One region of the Staphylococcus capitis subsp. capitis genome, then DNA from elsewhere that is predicted to be linked to it. Evidence: riboswitches for the same ligand, from Rfam matches in the RefSeq annotation. Region 1 holds a riboswitch; each other region holds the start of a gene.

Region 1 (5,712 bases):
TCGATAAAGTTGAAATGGTTCGTATCGAAAAACCTGAAGATTCTTGGGATGCTTTAGAAGATATGACTAAAAATGCTGAATCAATTTTAGAAGAATTAGGATTACCATATCGTCGAGTTATCTTATGTACAGGCGACATTGGCTTTAGCGCTAGTAAAACATATGACCTAGAGGTATGGTTACCAAGTTACAATGACTATAAAGAAATTAGTTCTTGCTCAAACTGTACTGATTTCCAAGCACGTCGTGCTAACATTCGCTTTAAACGTGATAACTCAGCTAAACCAGAATTAGCTCATACATTAAATGGTAGTGGTTTAGCCGTAGGTCGTACATTTGCAGCTATCGTTGAAAATTATCAAAATGAAGACGGTACAATCACAATTCCTGAAGCATTAGTTCCATTCATGGGTGGAAAAACTAAAATTTCTAAACCTACAAAATAATAACTTAAAAATAGGCTGAGTAATTACTACAATACAACGATGAATGACTCAATTAATTATTTGAACTGTCGACAAGATCTTAACGATTTTGTCGACAGTTTTTTTGTTGAATAGGGTAGGGGAAGAGAAATAATTCAACTTCAAATCTTCAAAAATGATAGGGATGTCTAAAAGAAGAAACAAAATTCTGAAATTTTATAAATGTTGTAATTACAATGATTTTACTATGAGGTTTGTCTTACGTCGCACAAACCGTTGTCTAAAAAATATTGAACAACTTTTCCAAATATAATAGACTTATTTTACTATTTTAGAAAGTGGAATGGAGGCTGATCAAATGACCCATCTTTCATTTAAGCAAGGGGTAAAAGAATGTATTCCTACTTTATTTGAATACGCAGGAGTAGGTTTATCATTTGGTATCGTAGCAGCCTCTCAAAACTTTAGTATCTTAGAAATTATTTTATTATGTCTCATTATTTACGCCGGTGCCGCACAATTTATTGTTTGCGCTTTAGCGATTACAGGTACTCCAATATCTGCTATCGTGCTGACCACACTTATCATTAACTCACGTATGTTTCTATTAAGTATGACTTTGGCACCTAATTATAAACAATATGGATTATGGAATAGGGTAGGTCTCGGTACATTATTAACCGATGAAACCTTCGGAGTTGCCATTACGCCATATATTAAAGGTGAAAAGATTAATGATCGTTGGCTTCATGGTCTTAATATCACAGCATATCTTTTTTGGACTATTTCGTGTGTGGCCGGCGCCCTTTTCGGCAAATATATTTCTAATCCTAATGCACTTGGATTAGACTATGCGATTACTGCAATGTTCATTTTCCTAGGTATATCTCAATTTGAGTCAGTGAAGAAATCAAGATTTCGTATATATCATATTAATTATCTGTGTAATCACAATGATGCTTCTTTAAAGTTTAGTGATGCCTTCATATTTAGCAATATTAATAGCCGCAACATTCGCTGCAGCCTTAGGGGTGGTGATGGATAAATGACAACAGATTTACACACACTGATACTTATTATTTTATGTGGAATTGTAACGTTACTCATTCGAATTATTCCTTTTATGATGATATCTAGAGTTCATTTACCTGAAATTGTCGTTAAATGGCTTTCATTTATTCCTATCACATTATTTACCGCACTTGTCATTGATGGGGTCATACAACAACACGATAACACCTTTGGATATACGCTCAATTTGTCATATATTATTGCGATTATACCAACAGTTTTCCTTGCCATTTTCACACGTAGCCTTACTATCACAATAATTGGAGGTATTATTACTATCGCTTGTTTACGTTTAGTCTTTTAACTCCTGAAAATGACAGCAAAGTATTGAAGTCATAAACCATTTTAGTTAATATTATATTAATTAGAAAAATGCAGACTATTTAAGATTGAAACTTAATCAACATCAATATACAAATCAATCCAACAAATCTTATTTCGAGAAGCTGAGGGAATTGGCCCGACGATGCTTCAGCAACCGACTAATGATAGCACGGTGCTACAACCAACGAGAATCTCGAATGATAAGTACTGACCAGCTTCCTACTTTTTCATTTGAGTAGGAAGCTTTTTTGTAAGAGGAGGTAGCGTTAACGATGACGAATTACAGAGTAGATACGTTAGAATTAGGGACATTTACAACTGAATCAGGAGAAACCATTAATAATTTAAAATTACGCTATGAACACGTTGGATATAAAGGTCAACCATTAGTTGTTGTTTGTCACGCATTAACAGGTAATCACTTAACTTATGGAACAGACGAGAAACATGGATGGTGGCGTGAAATTATAGATGGTGGTTATATTCCACGTCATGATTATCAATTTCTAACTTTCAACGTCATCGGTAGTCCCTTTGGTTCAAGTTCCAAACTTAATGACCCTAATTTTCCACAGCATCTTACATTACGAGATATTGTTAAAGCGATTGAAAAAGGTATCAAAGCACTAGACTTCGATAAGATAAACATCCTAATTGGAGCAAGTCTAGGTGGTATGCAAGCAATGGAATTGCTGTATAATAATCAATTTCAAATCGACAAAGCCATTATTCTCGCAGCAACTGGTAAAACGTCATCGTACAGTCGTGCTTTCAACGAGATCGCCCGACAAGCAATTCATCTTGGTGGGAAGGAAGGCTTAAGTATCGCTCGACAACTAGGCTTCTTAACATACCGTTCCTCTAAAAGTTATGACCAACGTTTTACGCCAGATGAAGTTGTAACATATCAACAGTATCAAGGTAATAAATTTAAGAAAAACTTTGACTTACAATGTTATTTAACACTGCTCGACGTCTTAGATAGTCACAATATTGATAGAGGACGAGATGATGTTGATGAAGTCTATCAATCTTTAGATACAAAGGTTCTAACGATGGGGTTTATAGATGATTTACTTTATCCAGATGATCAAGTAAGAACAGTCGGAGAGAGATTTAAATATCATCGCCATTTCTTTGTGCCAGATAATGTAGGACATGACGGCTTCCTTCTAAACTTTAACGATTGGGCTCCAAACCTCTACCATTTCTTGAACTTAAAACAATTTAAAAGGAAGTAAACACAGCTATTTTTAAACATACTAAACTTTGGCTAAGCAAAGTAAGTACGTCTTTAGAATAAGTGCTACTAATTAATGACGAAGTCATTATTGAACTTTTAAAGATTACAATCGTTGATGCGATTGCATAATAGGTACTAACATTTGATACTCATCAAATGAAGCACCTATAATTGTTAATTTTGGGCAAAGAGGTTAAAATAGAAGTTATAGTCAAAAAGTATGGGAGTGGCGTGTGTGTTTTCAAAAATACAACCTAAAGCAACTATTATTGCAACTATTTCATTACTGATAGTCGCTTTAGTAACACATGTATTACCTATTCTCGGCTTAATTTTATGTTTATTTGCAACGATTCCTGGCATCGTGCTATGGAACCGCTCTGTACAATCATTTGGAATTAACGCTTTAGTAACAGTGATTCTAACAACGTTATTAGGTAATACATTTGTCTTAAGTATGATGGTACTTATCTTAATTTTAAGTTTTATCATCGGTCAATTACTTAAGGAAAGAACTTCAAAAGAAAGAATTCTTTATGTTTCAACGGCTTCATTAAGTTTAATAACATTGATTGGATTCATGTTATTACAAACATTCGAAAAAATTCCAAAAGCAGCCGTATTAATTAAGCCATTTAAAGATGCGATGTATGATGCCATCTTAACAAGTGGATTAGATTCTAACTATAGACAGATTCTTGAGGAAGGTTTCCGACAATCAACGGTCCAACTCCCTAGTTATCTTATTATAGTCATTTTCCTTTTAATCTTAATTAATCTGATTATTACATTTCCTATCTTACGTAAGTTTAAGGTCGCAACTCCGATCTTTAAGCCATTATTCGCATGGCAAATGAATCGTGTACTATTATGGATTTATCTTATAGTTCTTATTTGTGTAATGTTTGCGAACCAACCAAGTATATTCCAAAGTATCGTCTTGAACTTTGAGGTTGTGTTATCATTAGTGATGTATATCCAAGGTTTAAGCGTTATACATTTCTTCGGTAAAGCTAAGAGATGGCCGAATGCTGTAACGATTTTATTAATGGTAGTGGGGACACTACTTACACCGATGACACATATCGTTGGTTTACTTGGAGTTATTGATTTATGTATTAATTTAAAACGAATTATTAAAAAATGATTATTAACTAAGTGATTAGAGGTGGAAGAATGAACCGTCAATCCACTAAAAAAGCATTGCTCATACCTTTTATACTAATGGTACTTACAGCCATTGCATTAGTCATCGTATGGTTTATTTTCAACCAAATTGTCGCTGGCATTGGTGCAGCAATCCTCGTCGTGATGATTATCATTAGTGGCGTGTTATTGAGACAAGCTTTTCTTAAAATGGATAATTATGTGGATGATTTAAGTGGTCACATCTCGGCAAGTAGCAATAAAGCAATCAAACATTTGCCGATTGGGATGATTGTGTTAGATGAAGATAACCACATTGAATGGATGAACCAATTCATGACAGAACACGTTGAAACTAATGTGATTTCTGAAAATGTAAACGAAGTCTTTCCTAACATATTGAAACAATTAGAAAAAGTACAAGAAGTAGAAATTGAACATAACAATTATCATTACCATGTGCGATATTCAGAGAATGAACATTGTTTATATTTCTTTGATATCACAGAAAGTGTACATACCAACGAGTTGTATGAAGATTCAAAGCCAATTATCGCAACGTTGTTCTTAGACAATTATGACGAGATTACGCAGAATATGAACGATACACAACGTTCAGAAATCAACTCAATGGTTACACGTGTCATTAGCAGATGGGCACAAGAATACAATATTTATTTCAAACGTTATAATTCTGATCAATTCGTTGCATATCTTAACCAAAAGATATTAGCAGAACTTGAAGATTCAAACTTTGAAATTTTAAGTCAGTTGAGAGAGAAAAGTGTCGGTTACCGTGCACAACTCACTTTAAGTATCGGTGTCGGTGAAGGTACAGAGAACCTTATCGACCTAGGGGATTTATCACAATCTGGTTTAGACTTAGCACTCGGTCGAGGAGGTGACCAAGTTGCCATTAAAAATATGAATGGTAACGTTCGCTTCTACGGTGGTAAGACTGACCCTATGGAGAAACGTACGCGTGTACGTGCCCGAGTAATTTCTCACGCACTTAAAGACATCTTAACTGAAGGCGACAAGGTAATTATTATGGGACATAAACGCCCTGATTTAGATGCAATTGGTGCAGCAATTGGTGTCTCACGTTTTGCATTAATGAATAATTTAGAAGCCTTTGTCGTTCTCAATGATTCAGATATTGATCCGACTTTACGTCGTGTCATGGACGAAATTGATAAGAAACCAGAATTAAAAGAACGCTTTGTCACTTCAGATGAAGCTTGGGATATGATGACGTCTAAGACGACAGTCGTTGTCGTGGATACGCACAAGCCTGAAATGGTCTTAGATGAAAATGTCTTAAATAAAGCAAACCGTAAAGTCATTATTGACCACCATAGACGTGGCGAAAGCTTTATTTCAAACCCATTATTGGTATATATGGAACCATATGCAAGTTCAACTGCAGAGCTTGTTACTGAATTATTAGAATATCAACCAACTGAACAAAGATTGACACGTTTAGAATCAACAGTCATGTAT
Region 2 (5,712 bases), 590 kb from region 1:
TCATTATGAATTTTGTTAATATTACATCTATGAGTGAAAGTGGACTCAATAAGAAAGTAAATCGTTTTTTAGAACACAATCCAAATATAGAAATTCTAAAATTTGATTATCAAATGGGATATGGTGGTGTCGGTGTAGGTATTCTATATAGAGCATTATAAGATTTAATTAAAAAATCACTCTCCTAACGCATACGTTAAGAGAGTGATCTATTGTTACTTAGCCGGTACTACTGCACCATCATATTTTTTATCGATATAATCTCTAATTTCTTTAGATTGAAGTACTTCCATTAAAGCTTTAATTTTCTTATCGTCTTTATGTCCTTTTTTAACTGCAATTAAGTTGGCATAAGGATTATCTTTAGCTTTTTCTAAAGCGATAGAGTCTTTTTTAGGACTTAATTTTTGATCAATTGCGTAGTTAGAATTAATGATGACTGCATCAGCTTTTTGGTTTTGATAAATTTTTGGTAAGTATTCAGCTGATTGTTTGTTATTAAATTTAATATCTTTTTTGTTTTCTTCAATATCGCTAAATTTAGCGTCTTCAATCTTAACGCCTTTTTTAAGTTTAATTAAGCCTTCATCGACAAAGAATTTTAAGAAACGTCCTTGTTCAGCTGGGTTATTTGAAACGTAGACAGTTGCACCCTTAGGTAGATCTTTTAAACTTTTGTATTTTTTAGAATAAACTGCCATAGGTTCTAATTCTACATCTCCAGCAGATTCAATTTTGTATCCTTTTTCTTTACTTTCAGTTTTTAAATATGGAGTATGTTGGAAGAAGTTCGCATCAATTTCACCTTTATCTAACAATTTATTAGGTGTAGTGTAATCGTTAATTGTTTTAATCTTTAAGTCATAACCTTTTTTCTCAAGTAATGGTTTTGCTTTCTCTAAAATTTCAGCGTGAGGTGCTGGTGACGCACCTACTGTGATTGTTTTTTCTTTGTCACCACCGCCACCACAAGCAGCTAAAGCAACTGTTAATGCTAAAACTAAAATAATACCTAAAATCTTTTTCATTGAACCTTATCCCCTTTTCTTTAGCGTTTATCAATTTTATTTGTAAGCCAATCCCCAAGGAATTGAATTATAAATACAATAATTAAGATGAATACAGTAGAAACTAATATGACATCATTTTGATTTCGAGTAAATCCTGTTAGGTATGCTAAGTTACCTAAACCACCTGCACCAATCACACCAGCTATAGCAGTTGAACCAACCAAAGCAATAGCAGTTACTGTAATACCTGAAACTAAAGCTGGCATCGCTTCAGGAAGTAACACTTTTCGTACTACAGTCCATGTGTTAGCCCCCATTGACCAAGCCGCTTCAATTACACCTTTATCAATTTCTTTAAATGCAATTTCTACTAAACGAGCATAGAATGGAGCTGCACCGATTATGAGTGCAGGTAATGCACCTGTAGGTCCGCTAATAGTACCTAAGATGACGCTCGTAAATGGTATAAGTAATAAAATTAAAATAATGAATGGTATTGCTCTAAATAAGTTGACTATAAATGAAACAATTGTATAGAAAATTCGAGCTGCCGGTGAATGACTTTTCGCAGATAGGAAAAGTAACACACCCAGAATCAAGCCAAATATAAAAGCAAAAATAGTAGAAACAATTGTCATATAAAGCGTTTCTAAGATAGCTTGCCAAACATCCGGCCATTGAACGTTAGGCATTGTAAACATTTCTTGAAAAATTTCGCCATAAGACTTACCCATGTCTCAACACCTCCACATTCACACGTTGTTCATGAAGATCATTTTTAAAATGTTCAAAACTATCATTATTAATATGTGGAATATGAATGACTAAGAACCCTATAGAACCATTTCTAGTATTTTTAATATTCGCCTCAAGAATATTTACATCTATATTGTGTGTTTTCGTAATGTACGAAACAATAGGTTCGGTCGTATTATCACCAGTAAAGTTTAATCTCACTATGTAAGAATCACTCGCTAATGGTTCTAATTCATCTAGAGACTCTTCGAAATCATCATTTAAATCATCTTTGACGAACCGTTTTGTAACTGAGTGTTGAGGATTCTCAAACACTTCACTTACTTTGCCTTGTTCTATAACTTTACCGTTTTCCATTACTGCTACTTCATCACAAATGCGTCTAATCACGTGCATTTCATGTGTAATTAAAACGATAGTAAGATTCTGTTGTTCTCTTACCTTCAGTAATAAATCTAAAATTTCATCAGTGGTTTGAGGGTCTAAAGCACTTGTAGCTTCATCACATAATAAAACATCAGGATCATTTGCTAGTGCTCTAGCAATACCTACTCTTTGTTTTTGTCCCCCTGATAACTCTGATGGATAAGCACTTTCTCGTCCTTTCAAACCTACCAATTCTACAAGCTCAAGTGCTTTTTGCTTCGCTTTATTACTAGGTACGCCTGCTATTTCTAGCGGGAAGGTAATATTTTTTAAAACGTTTCTTGACCATAATAAGTTGAAATGTTGGAAAATCATACTTACTTTTTGACGTTTTTTACGTAACTCTGATTTAGATAACTTACTAATATTGTCCCCATCAATAATTACATCTCCTGAAGTTGGAGCTTCCAAGTTATTGAACATTCTTATTAGTGTACTTTTACCAGCACCAGAGAAACCAATAACGCCAAAAATTGAGCCTGATTCAATATTTAAATCAACGTGATCAACTGCAAGAACATCTTTGTTCTTAGTATGATATCGTTTAACAATTTGATTTAACTCAATCACGTTAATAGCCTCCTTAAATTGCATATGTAAATTAAAAAATGCTTTCTCAACTTATAGAGAGTTGAGAAAGCATTCAAAAATCTTCTTTCTCTCATCTTCTAAAGTTGAACTTTATGTGAATTGGCACCATTTCTATATCAGACGGTTGCCGGGCTTCGTAGGGCACATCCCTCCACCTCTCTCGATAAGAGTTGTCGCATCATTTAATTTGTATTAATCCTACCATCGTACTAGAGTTTCGTCAATAATTATTTTAAATTTTCTAACAAATAAGGAACTGACTGAAACGCATAAATTCTATTTTCCTCTTGATCCTTATTCATTACCAATAACACAGGAACTGACATTATTTCTTTTTCTTTACTAAAATCCGGATGGAAATTTAAATCTACTTTCTTAATAGGTAGCTGAACGATATCGTTAGCAATATCTAACATTCTTTCAGAGACCTTACAAGTCCCGCACATAGGAGTATATCCGAATATAAGATGTTTATCTTCATTATAGTTTTCTGTTATATCTTCGAGATCGATTGTACTACTCATTAACTAAAACTAACCTTTCAGTGTTTAAATTAGGCATTAGATTCTTCTCTTTCCGCACCGCGAAACCATATCTATTTAAAACATTAGCTAAATAGTTTTTAGGACATTTAGCTACTTCACAGTATGTTTTATCAACATATATATGTTCACTTTCACTTAAATATCGCTTAAACCATTTTCTAATTTTTTCTCCTTCATCATCAGAATCTGCAAGAACATAAACTTGTTTGCCATAAAGTGATTCTATCATATCATCGATTTTATCTATACTCATGGTCCCATGGGTACAAATAATACTTACTGGTTCTGCAATAACTTGTTGCACGCGTTTCTTATCCGACTTACCTTCAACAATGATAACTTTATTCACAATAGTCATGTCAATCCACCTTCTAAGAGTCGATAGTTAACTGTCACTTACATCATTCACAGAATCCTCAAAAACTAAACATTTTAGAAACACTTAGCATTTTTAATGCTTAGTGTTTCTTATGCATGAGCTTTAGCTCAGGCGTTCCTTAATTCACTTAGCATTTTTAGTGCTTAGTGTTTCTTATGCATGAGCCTTGGCTCAGGCGTTCCTTTACTCACTTAGCATTTTTAAGGCTTAGTGTTTCTTATGCATGAGCCTTGGCTCAGGCGTTCCTTTACTCACTTAGCATTTTTAAGGCTTAGTGTTTCTTATGCATGAGCCTTGGCTCAGGCGTTCCTTTACTCACTTAGCATTTTTAAGGCTTAGTGTTTCTTATGCATGAGCCTTGGCTCAGGCGTTCCTTTACTCACTTAGCACTTCAGTGCTTAGTGTTTCTAAGGTAATCTAAAAAAACTCCTTGATTATATAAATCGAGGAGTTTAAACATACTATTCACCAATCATTTCAGAATATTGCTCTGCTGATAATAATTGATCTAATTGACTTTGATCACTAATTTCTACTTTAACCATCCATGCTTTTTCATATGGTGATTCATTTACAAATTCAGGACTATCTTCTAATTCTTCGTTAACTTCAACGATTTTACCTGAAATAGGCGCATATAATTCAGAAACAGTTTTAACTGATTCAACGCTACCAAAAGTATCGCCTTCATTTAATTCTTCATCTTTTTCAGGTAATTCAACGAATACGATATCACCTAATTCATTTTGAGCATATTCTGTGATTCCAATAGTAGCTACATTATCTTCTACTTTGACCCATTCATGTTCTTTAGAATACTTAAATTCGCTCGGTACTGCCACGAGAATCCCCTCCTAATTATTAATTACATTTTAATGATGCCACACTGATATTATTCAATCAACTAATATCTAAAAGATTTAATATGATAAAATTCGTGTTTATTTATGTAAAATAACATATTCGCATCATTTCAGTTTATAATGTTCACTTTTAAAATAAATATTTAAATACTATAACCAAATATCTTTATACTGATCTTCTTTAAATCCTAAAGTGATTTTTTCTCCAGAGATAGCTAATGGACGTTTTACCAACATTCCATCAGATGCTAATAAATCTAATTTTTCATCATCTGACATGTCTTTAAGTTTATCTTTCAAATTAAGTTCACGATATTTAGCGCCATGAGTGTTAAATAATTTATTAACTTCAACACCTGTTTTCTCAATAATATCTTCAAATTCTTTTTTAGTTGGTGTATGTTGTACGATATCAATAGGTTCATAGCTCACACCATATTCATTTAAAAATTTAGCGGCTTTCTTACAAGTCGTACAATTTGAATATTGATAAAATTTAATCATTCGTTTGTTACCTCCTTCTCTTTATTAAGACAAATATATCATTTTCTTTAAGAAAACGCTCTACTTTTTAAGCTAATATTTTTATAAAAAAGATATCATTCGTTATAATAAATTTACTAATGACGAAAAGGAGCATATAACGATGCAAGGTATTCATAAAACAGAAGACTTTAATTCAACAATAAATAGTAAAGAACCAGTTATTATCAAATTCGAGGCAGATTGGTGCCCAGATTGTAAAGCAATGGATATGTGGATTGACCCTATTACAGAAAAATATAATAACTATGATTGGTATGTAGTTGATCGCGATGAGTTAGAAGATGTTACTACTGAAAATGATGTTATGGGTATACCAAGTATTTTGATTTTCCAAAATGGTGAAAAATTAGCGCATTTACATTCAGCTAATGCGAAATCACCAGAACAAGTTGAATCTTTCCTAGATGAAAATTTAAATAAATAAAATTAGAGCTTTCTCTACAAAATTATAGTAGAGAAAGCTCTTTTATATACTTTGTTGAATTTAAAATGATTACTCGAACTTAGTAATTAAATTTTTATTCTTACGTTTAGCTTTAGTTGGCTCAACTTCTAAATCTGTTAAATACATGAAACCAGCTAACATTTCATCGTCT
Region 3 (5,712 bases), 570 kb from region 1:
ACGATACCAAAGAAAGCAAACATCAACACTGGCACGATCATCGCACTACCGAATCGTTTGATAGCATTCATAATTAAAACCTCCACATCCCAATTTATTTCACACTATCATTTACTTATATGTTTGTTAGTAAGTGTTAGTATCTCTAAATAAGTTAATTTCAATATATAGTAAACGCTTACATAATAACAACGACGTTGACGCATTTTGAAACTATTTTGTATAATCAGATTATATTTTCATTGAACGGAAATTTTTTCATGCAAAATAATGAGGTGCTTAAATGATACTAGATGAACGTGTGAACACTCATTTCGATAAATTGAATGATAATGATATACAAATCGCAAGTTATGTTAATACACATATAGAAGAATGTAAAAATATGAAAATTCAAGATTTAGCTGTACATACGCATGCATCAAATGCCACTATCCACCGTTTCACACGTAAACTAGGATTTGATGGCTACAGTGATTTTAAATCATTTTTGAAATTTGAAAATGAAAAAAAGAATCAGCTTCCTTCTGATTCAATGGAACAATTTAAACAAGAAATAGCAAATACCTTTAGTTATTTAGATCGCATTGATTATCAATTATTAACGAATAAAATGCATGAAGCCACTACGATTTATCTTTACGGAACAGGACGCGCTCAAATGAATGTGGCTGAAGAAGCACAACGTATTTTACTTACAATGCATAAAAACATTATAATCCTACATGATGTTCATGAATTAAAAATGGTGTTAAATAAAACTGTTCCAGAGGATTTATTCTTTATTATTTCATTATCTGGCGAGACATATCAATTGACCGAAGTTACACAGCTTCTTCAATTAAGACAGAAATATTTTATCTCAGTAACAACGATGAAAGATAACTCACTCGCTCAACAAGCAAACTATAATATATATGTATCAAGTAATACATTTTATTTAAATGACGGTACCGATTATTCAAGCTTTATTAGTTACCATATCTTTTTTGAAACACTTTTAAGAAAATATAATGAACGTAAAGAAAAAAATGAATTATTATAAATAAAATCGCAAGCATTATTTGTAACACCCAGAGGCTACTCATTTAATGCTTGCGATTGTTTTTAATTATGCTGTTGTTCTTCTAGTTCTTCTAATATATGTTGCATTTGATCAATCATTAATTCAAAACCATGCGCAGTTGAATCATGATATTCTTTCTTCTTCTGTTTGTACTCCAACGCAGTTAAACGTCTTTCCTTTTCAACTAATGAGCGGTAGTAAAACAACATTTGAGTACCACCATTTTCACGTTCAAAGAATTCTACTTCTATGACATCCTCTTCGGCGCTTAAACCAGGCATACCTATTGTCATTTTAATGTATTCATCCATTACAAGCTCTTCGTATTTACCTTCGATAACATTTTGCTTCCCATTTCTACTATCTACTATACGATATGTACCGCCTTCTTGGACATCCGCTTCAAAAGTCTTATTTGTACGTGGTGTTGTCATGAACCATTGTTTAAGAATCTCCACTTTTGTCCATGCTTCATAAACAACTTCTGGAGTAAATTTTAGTAAACGTTCGATGTCGATTTCTACGTGTTCATTCTCTACATTATATTTTGCCACTCTCTTTCACCTACTTTCACTCTTATTTCTATTTTAACGTATTTAAGCTATGTCACAAACTCTGAAAGCTCTGAAAAAGTTAAAAGGAAGCTAAAATCTAAATGAGTAGCTTCCTTTTAATTTATATTTATTTTTGAGGTTTATCTTTTAAACGAGGGACTCTCAAAATAATAGCCACTAAACCACAGATTCCTAATAAAATTGGATAGATACTATATGGAACAAGTAAGAAAGGAGAAATACCAGCAACACCAGCTGCTGAAATAACTTGAGGACTATATGGGAGTAACCCTTGGAAACATCCTCCGAATATATCTAATATACTAGCTGACTTACGTGGATCGACATCATACTCATCAGCAATGTTCTTGGCTAAAGGTCCTGCCATAATAATAGAAATTGTATTATTAGCAGTAGATATATCCGCGGCACTTACTAAACTGGCAATACCTATTTCTGCACCACGTTTAGATTTAACTCTAGCACGTACAAACTGTAGTAACCAATCTATGCCACCATTATGTTGAATGATACCTACAAGGCCACCAATCAGTAATGCTATCATTGCAATATCTTCCATTCCAATTATACCTTTAGATACGGCACTGAGAAGTCCTTTCCAACCAAAGGAACCATCAATCAATCCTATTAAACCTGCTAAGGCTGTACCACCAATGAGTACAATGATGACGTTTACACCTACAAGTGCGAGTATCAGTACTAATAAATATGGAATAACTTTAATTAAGTTATAATCATAACTTTTGGCATGATCGATTGAAATACCATTCGTTAAGAAAAATAAAATTATAATCGTTAAAATAGCACCTGGTAAAACGATTTTAAAATTAACTCTAAACTTGTCATTCATCTTAGTCTTTTGAGTTCTTACTGCAGCAATGGTAGTGTCCGAAATCATTGACAGATTATCACCAAACATTGCACCACCGACTACCGTAGCCATAGCTAAAGCTGCGGGCACATGTGTTGCTTGTGCGAATCCAAATCCTACTGGGGCTATCGCTGCAACAGTCCCAACTGATGTCCCCATCGAAATAGACACGAACATACAAATAACAAATAGGCCTACAATGATTAAATTTTGAGGAATCAATGATAAACCTAAATTAACAGTTGAGGTAACACCACCCATTTTTTCAGCAGTAGTTGAAAACGCACCTGCCAAGATAAAAATTAACATCATCAAGATAATGTTCGAATGTCCAGCACCTTTAGTAAATACTTCTACCTTCTTGGCAAAAGATTCTTTTCTATTCATAAGTAAGGCAACGATTACTGTAATTGTAATTGCAACATTTAAAGGCATAGTTGTAAAATCTCCTGAAATAATTCCTACACCTAAAAAGAGTAATACAAATAGGAGTAATGGGAACAGGGCCCACGCGTTACCTTTCTTTACTTTCTCCATAAATTTGACCTACTTTCCATAAAAATAGGAGCGAAACAGAAATTTCATTCTCAATGAATCATTTCTTCATTCCGCTCCGGCAAGTGACTTTATTTGAAAACTAACCCAAGTGTGTATCAATAGAGTCAACTCATACCAACAAGTGATTAAAAGATATGTTATTTCACCATTTATACTCTGTTGGCATAGCATTTCAGCTTATCTTCTAACCTTAGCGGTTACTGGAATTGGCACATGATAAAATGTTGCCGAAGCTTCCTAGGGCCAGTCCCTCCACTTCTCTCGATAAGTTATTCGAATTGTGTCTAACGTTACAAGATAATTATAGACACGTCAATACATAAAGTTTATTGTATTTTAAAATTATTCTTCAATCTGTGTAGTGAAAAATTTCTCATAAATCGTGATTGCTAAAGCAACAATAATCAATAACACAATAGCTACACCAAAAACAATCCACCATTTCAAATAAAGACTTATAAATATGAGTAAAATGCTTATAATTGTTAAACATAAAGATACCCTTTTGAAAATTTTTTCAGTTCTAACCGATACAATTTTATATTCACTTATTTCGTCGCCATGAAGAAATTTACCATTTTTTGCTTGACTAATTTTAAGCTTCACTTCAAGGACGTAAGCAATACTTCCAGAACAAATAATGATTAGTAGCATCGTAACATTTGAAAAAGGTTGTGTAATAATCCAACTGAACATTCCAAAATAAGCAAGTGCAGAAACAATTGCTAAAATATAATCAATCATAGGATTAAACCAAGTTATACCTTTTTTTACATTCTCGTTAACTAAATAAACATTAACTGCAGAAATATATGTACAAATAATCACAGCTATAGCTAATATTACTATTAGATTATGATGGCACAATATTAGTGACGGTAAAGCTAAAGCAATTAAGATATTAGGTAACCATCTGATTAAAAAATTCTTCATTTTATAATCACCTTTATTCTATATTTCACCAATCACATACATCTTACATGAAAGCTTCAACTATTATCAAATCACCATTTAATATGGTGCAAACTTTCTACTCTCACACTAAAAAATGGGAACTCAGTCGAGTCCCCATCACCTTAAAATAATCAATATATAATTTGCCTATTAAAAGTAAATCAATTGTTAGTCGATTTGCATACCACCTGTTACACCAAAGACTTGGCCAGTAGTATAACTTGAATCTTCTGAAGCAAGTAAAACGTAAGTACCTGATAATTCAACTGGTTGACCGGCACGACCCAGTGGCGTTTGTTGTCCAAATGTAGGAATTGCACTTTGAGGTTGACCTCCAGTAATTTGAAGCGGTGACCAGAATGGCCCAGGAGCAACACAATTCACTCGAATACCTTTCGCACCAAGTTCTTCAGAGAAACTTTTCGTTAATGAAATAATTGCTGCTTTAGAAGCTGCGTAATCATGTAAAATTGGACTCGGATTATATCCTTGAACGGAAGACGTCGTCGTAATTGATGCGCCAGGTTTTAAATATTCTAACGCTTTTTGAACTGTCCAGAATACTGGATATACATTCGTTTCAAACGTCTCTGCGAAAGCTTCAGTATTAAATCCGTGAATATCATCATGATATTGTTGATGGCCGGCAACTAACGTTACATTATCTAAACCGCCTAACTCATTATAAGCCGTTTCTACCATATCATAGTTAAACTGTTCATCCCTTAAATCCCCAGGAATTAGAATAGCTTTCTGACCAGCATCCTCAATCACTTGTTTTACTTCTTGTGCGTCGTCTTCTTCACTCGGTAAATAGTTAATAGCCACATCTGCGCCTTCTTTTGCATAAGCGATTGCAGCTGCGCGTCCAATTGCTGAATCTCCTCCAGTCACTAACATCTTATAGCCTTTTAATCTCTCATGACCTTTGTAAGATGTTTCACCACAATCAGGTTGAGGTGTCATTTTCGATTGTAGACCTGGTAACTCTTGCTCTTGTTGTTCATAATCAGACGTTTTAAATTTATTTCTAGGATCTTGTGCTGACATCATTCATCATCTCCATATTTAAGATTTAATATTATTTACCCATCATAAAGCATATTTTAATCATCATTTTATCTCTGAAAATGAATTCAATAGCACTTTAAATAGCTACATGGCAACTATTGCCGTATAGATTAACCATTCAATAATTTTTTAACGAGCGTTACAAAATACGTTGGTACTTTCTCTAAAATACGTTCGTCTGGGTCATATTTAGGATGATGCAAATCATATTCACTATTGGAGCCAATGATAGCAAAGACACCGGGGTAATCTTTCGTATAACCTGAGAAATCTTCACCAATCGTTAGTGGTTCTTCCATCATTTGAACGTTGTAACCTACTTCCTTAGCTGCTTCAATTGCTTGTTGGGTAAGTGTTTAATCATTTACGACAGCACCCGGTAATTGTGTATATTCGAATTTAATATCTACATTAAATACTAGAGATAACCCATCTGAAATTTCTTTCATACGTTGCTTTATAAGTTGACGTTTTTTAGAATCAAATGAACGAACAGTACCTTGAATATAAGCTTGATCAGCGATGACATTCCATGTATTCCCACATGACACTTCCCCTATCGTAACGACCGCACTATCAAATGCTGATAAATTACGACTCACAATAGATTGTAGGCT
Region 4 (5,712 bases), 980 kb from region 1:
TATCATCTTTCTCAGTAACCTATGGTGCGACAATAAGTGGTTTAACAAATGAACAGTTACATAAGCTTTATGAAACACAGCCACGTCGTGTTAAACTTAAGTGGTCTTCACAACTTGTTGAAGATATCAATGCTATACATCAAAATGATATTCATTGTGATTTAGCACTTGATGCGAATGAATCGCTGAATGTTGAATCATTTTCAAAGATTAGTGAGGTTAATCAAGCGAATATCATATATATTGAAGAACCGTTTAAATCATTAGAGAATTTAAATGCAATGAATGTGAGCGAATATCCACCTATAGCTATCGATGAGAAGGCGACTTCTATCAAAGATATTGTTTCAATTATTGAAAAATTTCCTATTCAATTAGTTGTTTTAAAGCCGTATAGATTAGGTGGTATTGATAAAGTTTTAGAGGCAATAGATATTTTAAAAGAAAAAAATATTAAATTTGTAGTCGGTGGCATGTATGAATTTGGATTAAGTAGATATTTTACAGCAATGTTAGCTAAAGAGGGAGATTATCCAGGTGATGTTACACCTTCCGGATATTACTTTGAAGAAGATTTAGTGAGAGATTCAGGCATTTTAAAAGAGGGAATGATTCATTTTATTCCCCCTAAAGTACAAAAAACTAAATTAACAAAACTTTAATGTTTATGTTCTGATGTCGATTGTTTATCTTTTTTTAATGGTACTGGATCGAAGCCACCTTTATGAAATGGATGACATTTCAAAATGCGGCGTATACCTAAATAAAGCCCTTTAAATGCACCATGATATTGGATTGCTTCTCTCGTATATTCCGAACATGTTGGATAAAATCGACAAGTAGGTGGTGTCAACGGTGATATAAATCGTTGATAAAATACAACTAGCGCTAGAAAAATCTTTTTTATCATGGTATTGCGCCTCCAACAAATTATTTAATAGATTTATTTTAACATAGTAAGAGGGGATGTGTGGATTGTGGAGTTTCGTGATAAAGACAATCGAACGGTCACTTTAAAATTTAAAACGAATAAGGATACGCCTAATGGTAATCACGTACTCACGATTCCAATATATAATCATCAACTCTTATTTACTCGACACAAAGTTCGTGGAATTGAATTCCCTGGGGGTAAAGTTGAGTCCGGTGAAACACCATTAGATGCGGTTTTAAGGGAATTATATGAAGAGACAGGCGCAATTGCCGAGAAATGTATTTATTTTGCACAATATAGAGTTAACACAAATGATCATAGTACTTTTCTTAAAGATGTATTTTTCATTGAAGCGAGTCATTTCATTGAAACTTCAACTTATTATGAGACAAATGGTCCATGTCTATTTGAAAATGTTTCCAACATACCTAAGGATAAGCAAAGTTTTCTAATACAAGATGCGACGATATTGAAATGTTTAGAAAGGGTGAGAGCGCTTGGATTTTACAAAAATTAAGAAAATGCCAATAGACGCTCATACGCATCATTTTGATGAAGTAACCTATAAAGTAGATGGATTAAATGTCAAAGCTTTAATGATGACACCAGTAGACCAAAATGTAATTCAACGTATAGTTATATATCTTCGCGGTGGAAAAGGGCAAGTAGGTCGTGTAAGAGCTGCAAGATTAATGCAGTTTGCAAATGAACACACGCTAGTTATAGGGCCATACTATAGAGGTAATAACGGTAGTGAAGGTAAAGATGAATTTTATCGAGGAGATTTGAATGATGTAACACAATTAATTCGACTTTTACATGATAAATATCCCTCAGCATATATTCATATGATAGGATTCTCACGTGGCGGACTACAAGGTTTATTAACCTTTCAAGACTTACCTGTAAATAGCTTCATCATATGGGGAGGCGTCTCAGATATTCATTTAATGTATGAGGAACGTGTTGATTTAAGAGGGATGCTAAGACGAATGGTGGGCCATCCTAAAAAAGATAAAGACGCTTATGAACAAAGAAACGCGATGAAAACCATTGATTCTACCAGCCCTCCTATATTAATTGTACATGGAGGTAAAGATAAGCAAGTTGGCATTCACCAAGCTTATGATTTAGAAGAAAAGTTGAGAGCTAAGAGGGTGTACTACGAAACGTTTTATCAACTAGATGAAGGTCATGTGCCACGGCCTCCAGCAATGAAAGAAACATTATCTAAAATTCAACAATGGATGACCAATATTGAAGAAACTAAAGGTAATTTGTGATATCAAATTTTAAATCAAGATAGAGATATATTAAAAAGGGTGAGACAAACGTCTCACCCTTTAATAATTGGAAATATTTATTTATTGAATGCACCTTTTTCAGCAATACGTTCTACTTCTGAACCAAACTTTTTAAAGTTTTCCTCAAATTGATTAATTAAGTCTTGAGCTTGTTCATGATATTTATTTGCATCACTCCAAGCGTTCACTGGGTCTAAGATAGTCTTTGGCACATCTTTAATTTCAACTGGGACATTTAAACCAAATGTTTCATCTTTTTTATATTCAGCATCTTTTAACTTTCCTGAAATAGCTTGGTTTACCATCTGACGCGTATAGTGTAAGCTGATTCGGCGTCCTACACCATATTTTCCACCAGTCCATCCTGTATTAACTAAATAAACGTCAACATCATGTTTATCGATTAATTCACCTAATAAATCAGCGTAAACAGTTGGATTTAATGGTAAGAATGGTGCTCCAAAACATGTTGAGAACGATGGTTCAGGCTCAGTTACTCCACGTTCTGTACCGGCTAACTTAGAAGTGAATCCACTTAAGAAATGATACATTGCTTGATCTTTGGTTAGTTTGGAAATAGGAGGGATCACACCAAAGGCATCAGCAGTTAAGAAAATGATTGTATTAGGATGAGCTGCTTTTGAAGGCAACACGATATTATCAATATGTTCGATAGGGTAAGCAGCACGAGTATTTTCAGTAAACTTATTGTCATCGAAGTCTACTGTACCATCCTCTTTTACGACTGTGTTCTCTAGTATAGTGCCGTATTTAATTGCATCATAAATTTGAGGTTCTTTTTCTTTAGAGAGGTTGATTGCTTTGGCATAACATCCACCTTCGATGTTAAATACACCATTTTTGTTCCAGCCATGTTCGTCATCCCCAATAAGTTTTCGTTCTGGATCAGCTGAAAGGGTTGTTTTACCAGTGCCTGATAGTCCAAAGAATAAAGCGACATCACCTTTTTCACCTACATTAGCTGAACAATGCATGCTCATGATATCTTGCATTGGTAAAAGGTAATTCATTACTGAGAAAATACCTTTTTTCATTTCTCCGGCATATTCAGTACCACCAATTAAAATGACTTTGTGCTTGAAAGAAATGATGACAAATGTTTCTGATTTAGTGCCATCTACTTCTGGATCAGCTTTAAAGTGAGGTGCTGATACAATTGTGAAATTAGGTTTGATATTTTTAGCTTCATCTTTAGATTCTGGACGAATAAACATATTATGCGCGAATAAATTATGCCAAGCCAATTCATTAATCACAGTTAACTTTAAACGTGAATCTTTGTCGCTTCCTGCATAACCATTAAATACGTATAATTCATCTTTTTTACCTAAATAATCTAGAACTTTATTATAAAGTTTTAAAAAAGTTTCCTCATCAATAGGTTGGTTAATGTCTCCCCAATCGACATTATCTCTATAAGAAGGTTCAGTTACGATAAATTTATCTTTAGGTGAGCGCCCCGTATATTTCCCAGTACTTGCATTCACTGCACCTAATTCAGTTAATTTCCCTTCGTTATTATCTAAAATTTTATTGTATAGCTGAGTTGTTGAGAGTTGAAACTGTGTTGATGGTTTCTCTAGTAAATTTTTTATTTTTATTGTTTCTGTGTATGTGTCTACTGACATACTCAATCCCTCCAAAGCAATAGTATTTATGTAAGCCTTTACATTTAAATAGTATAACACATTAATTTTATTAATCCACCGTTAACATAAGCATTTAACGAAAATCATAAATTGACATTGAACCTTGAATTCGGTACTATTATTCTTAACGGATTCTCTTATCCTGAGTGGTGGAGGGACATGGACCCAATGAAACCCAGCAACCTCTTTTATGATAAAGAAAGGTGCCAAACCGTTTGCAGACATATATCGTCTGAACGATAAGAGCGAATGGACGTTTAAGGGCCTTCTCTCTATCTTGATAGTGATGAAGGCTCTTTTATTTAGCTCTCAAATAAAAGAGAATTTTCGTAATTTATATTAAAGGAGCAAAACATGACTTATAATAAACGATTATTTACTTCAGAATCAGTAACTGAAGGTCATCCCGATAAAATTGCAGATCAGGTATCTGATGCAATTCTAGACGAAATTTTAAAAGACGACCCAAATGCGCGTGTCGCTTGTGAGACAACAGTAACGACTGGTATGGCGCTTATTTCTGGTGAAATTTCAACATCAACATATGTTGATATACCTAAAGTAGTGCGTGAAACAATTAAAAATATTGGTTATACAAGAGCTAAATATGGTTATGATTTCCAAACTATGGCAGTTTTAACCGCTATTGATGAACAATCTCCAGACATCGCACAAGGTGTTGATAAAGCGCTAGAATACCGTAATGAAATTTCAGAAGAAGAAATAGAAGCGACTGGTGCAGGAGATCAAGGGTTAATGTTTGGGTATGCCACTAATGAAACAGATACGTATATGCCATTACCAATTTTCTTATCACATCAATTTGCTAAACGTTTATCTGATGTGCGTAAAGATGAAATTTTAGATTATTTACGTCCTGATGGAAAAGTACAAGTAACAGTTGAATATGATGAGAACGATCAACCTAAACGTATAGATACAATTGTTGTATCTACTCAACATGCTGAAGATGTTGAATTGGAACAAATTGAAGCAGATATTAAAAAACATGTCATTTACCCTACAGTGTCTGATGATTTATTAGATGCTGATACTAAATTCTTTATTAACCCTACAGGTCGTTTTGTTATCGGAGGACCACAAGGGGATGCAGGATTAACTGGACGTAAAATCATTGTTGATACTTACGGCGGTTATGCACGTCATGGTGGCGGTTGCTTCAGTGGTAAAGACCCAACTAAAGTTGACCGCTCAGCTGCTTATGCTGCACGTTATGTTGCTAAAAATATAGTAGCCGCGGAGTTAGCTGATCAATGTGAAGTGCAATTAGCCTATGCCATTGGTGTGGCTGAGCCAGTATCTATTTCAATTGATACTTTTGGTACTGGTAACGTTTCAGAAGCTAAACTAGTTGAAGCGGTTAGAAATAATTTTGACTTAAGACCAGCTGGAATCATTAAAATGTTAGATTTAAAACATCCTATTTACAAACAAACTGCTGCATACGGTCATTTTGGCCGTACTGATGTTTTACTTCCTTGGGAAAAATTAGACAAAGTTAATTTACTTAAAGATGCGGTCGAATGATAACCATAGCTTTCAAAATTAAGGGAAATAAATATTAATTAAATGTCGAAAAATTGATTTTTTTCTATTATAATGAGAGTTATTGAAATGGTTAAAGGAGCGTTGTTGTGATGAGTTTATCTTCACCGATAGTTATAGGCTTAATCGTTGCAATTATTGTGGCAATTCTTTTCTTTATTCTCTTTTTAGTAGCGAATCACAGTAAAAAGAAAATTAAAAACCAAACAGAAGCCCAATATAAAGAAAAAGAGCAACA

The links. Region 1 has a riboswitch for S-adenosylmethionine ahead of V6C74_RS00195 (alpha/beta fold hydrolase family protein). Riboswitches for the same ligand answer to the same signal wherever they lie in the genome.
Region 2: it holds a riboswitch for S-adenosylmethionine, as region 1 does, so the genes downstream of both, V6C74_RS09255 (methionine ABC transporter ATP-binding protein) here and V6C74_RS00195 (alpha/beta fold hydrolase family protein) in region 1, are expected to answer to the same signal.
Region 3: it holds a riboswitch for S-adenosylmethionine, as region 1 does, so the genes downstream of both, V6C74_RS02840 (Na+/H+ antiporter NhaC family protein) here and V6C74_RS00195 (alpha/beta fold hydrolase family protein) in region 1, are expected to answer to the same signal.
Region 4: it holds a riboswitch for S-adenosylmethionine, as region 1 does, so the genes downstream of both, metK (methionine adenosyltransferase) here and V6C74_RS00195 (alpha/beta fold hydrolase family protein) in region 1, are expected to answer to the same signal.

Annotation. Positions count from the first base shown of each region.
Region 1 is NZ_CP145263.1:13,309-19,020, forward strand. Features, by position in the region: gene serS (serine--tRNA ligase) at 1-446, shown strand, start outside; partial or broken gene V6C74_RS00185 (AzlC family ABC transporter permease) at 784-1,474, shown strand; gene V6C74_RS00190 (AzlD domain-containing protein) at 1,471-1,800, shown strand; SAM riboswitch class I at 1,927-2,027, shown strand; gene V6C74_RS00195 (alpha/beta fold hydrolase family protein) at 2,093-3,061, shown strand; gene V6C74_RS00200 (YybS family protein) at 3,284-4,210, shown strand; gene V6C74_RS00205 (DHH family phosphoesterase) at 4,240-5,712, shown strand, end outside.
Region 2 is NZ_CP145263.1:1,871,298-1,877,009, forward strand. Features, by position in the region: gene V6C74_RS09240 (hypothetical protein) at 6-161, shown strand; gene V6C74_RS09245 (MetQ/NlpA family ABC transporter substrate-binding protein) at 216-1,028, opposite strand; gene V6C74_RS09250 (methionine ABC transporter permease) at 1,049-1,744, opposite strand; gene V6C74_RS09255 (methionine ABC transporter ATP-binding protein) at 1,737-2,762, opposite strand; SAM riboswitch class I at 2,851-2,953, opposite strand; gene V6C74_RS09260 (thioredoxin family protein) at 3,011-3,307, opposite strand; gene V6C74_RS09265 (toprim domain-containing protein) at 3,300-3,686, opposite strand; gene gcvH (glycine cleavage system protein GcvH) at 4,169-4,549, opposite strand; gene V6C74_RS09275 (arsenate reductase family protein) at 4,721-5,074, opposite strand; gene V6C74_RS09280 (thioredoxin family protein) at 5,217-5,540, shown strand; gene V6C74_RS09285 (nitroreductase) at 5,610-5,712, opposite strand, start outside.
Region 3 is NZ_CP145263.1:587,831-593,542, reverse strand. Features, by position in the region: partial or broken gene V6C74_RS02855 (alpha-glucoside-specific PTS transporter subunit IIBC) at 1-71, opposite strand, end outside; gene V6C74_RS02850 (MurR/RpiR family transcriptional regulator) at 284-1,045, shown strand; gene V6C74_RS02845 (SRPBCC family protein) at 1,108-1,620, opposite strand; gene V6C74_RS02840 (Na+/H+ antiporter NhaC family protein) at 1,748-3,049, opposite strand; SAM riboswitch class I at 3,245-3,341, opposite strand; gene V6C74_RS02835 (hypothetical protein) at 3,413-4,003, opposite strand; gene V6C74_RS02830 (SDR family oxidoreductase) at 4,193-5,074, opposite strand; partial or broken gene V6C74_RS02825 (amidohydrolase) at 5,206-5,712, opposite strand, start outside.
Region 4 is NZ_CP145263.1:991,025-996,736, forward strand. Features, by position in the region: gene menC (o-succinylbenzoate synthase) at 1-662, shown strand, start outside; gene yidD (membrane protein insertion efficiency factor YidD) at 659-907, opposite strand; gene ytkD (RNA deprotection pyrophosphohydrolase) at 978-1,451, shown strand; gene V6C74_RS05135 (prolyl oligopeptidase family serine peptidase) at 1,432-2,217, shown strand; gene pckA (phosphoenolpyruvate carboxykinase (ATP)) at 2,295-3,887, opposite strand; SAM riboswitch class I at 4,043-4,154, shown strand; gene metK (methionine adenosyltransferase) at 4,263-5,456, shown strand; gene V6C74_RS05150 (nuclease-related domain-containing protein) at 5,567-5,712, shown strand, end outside.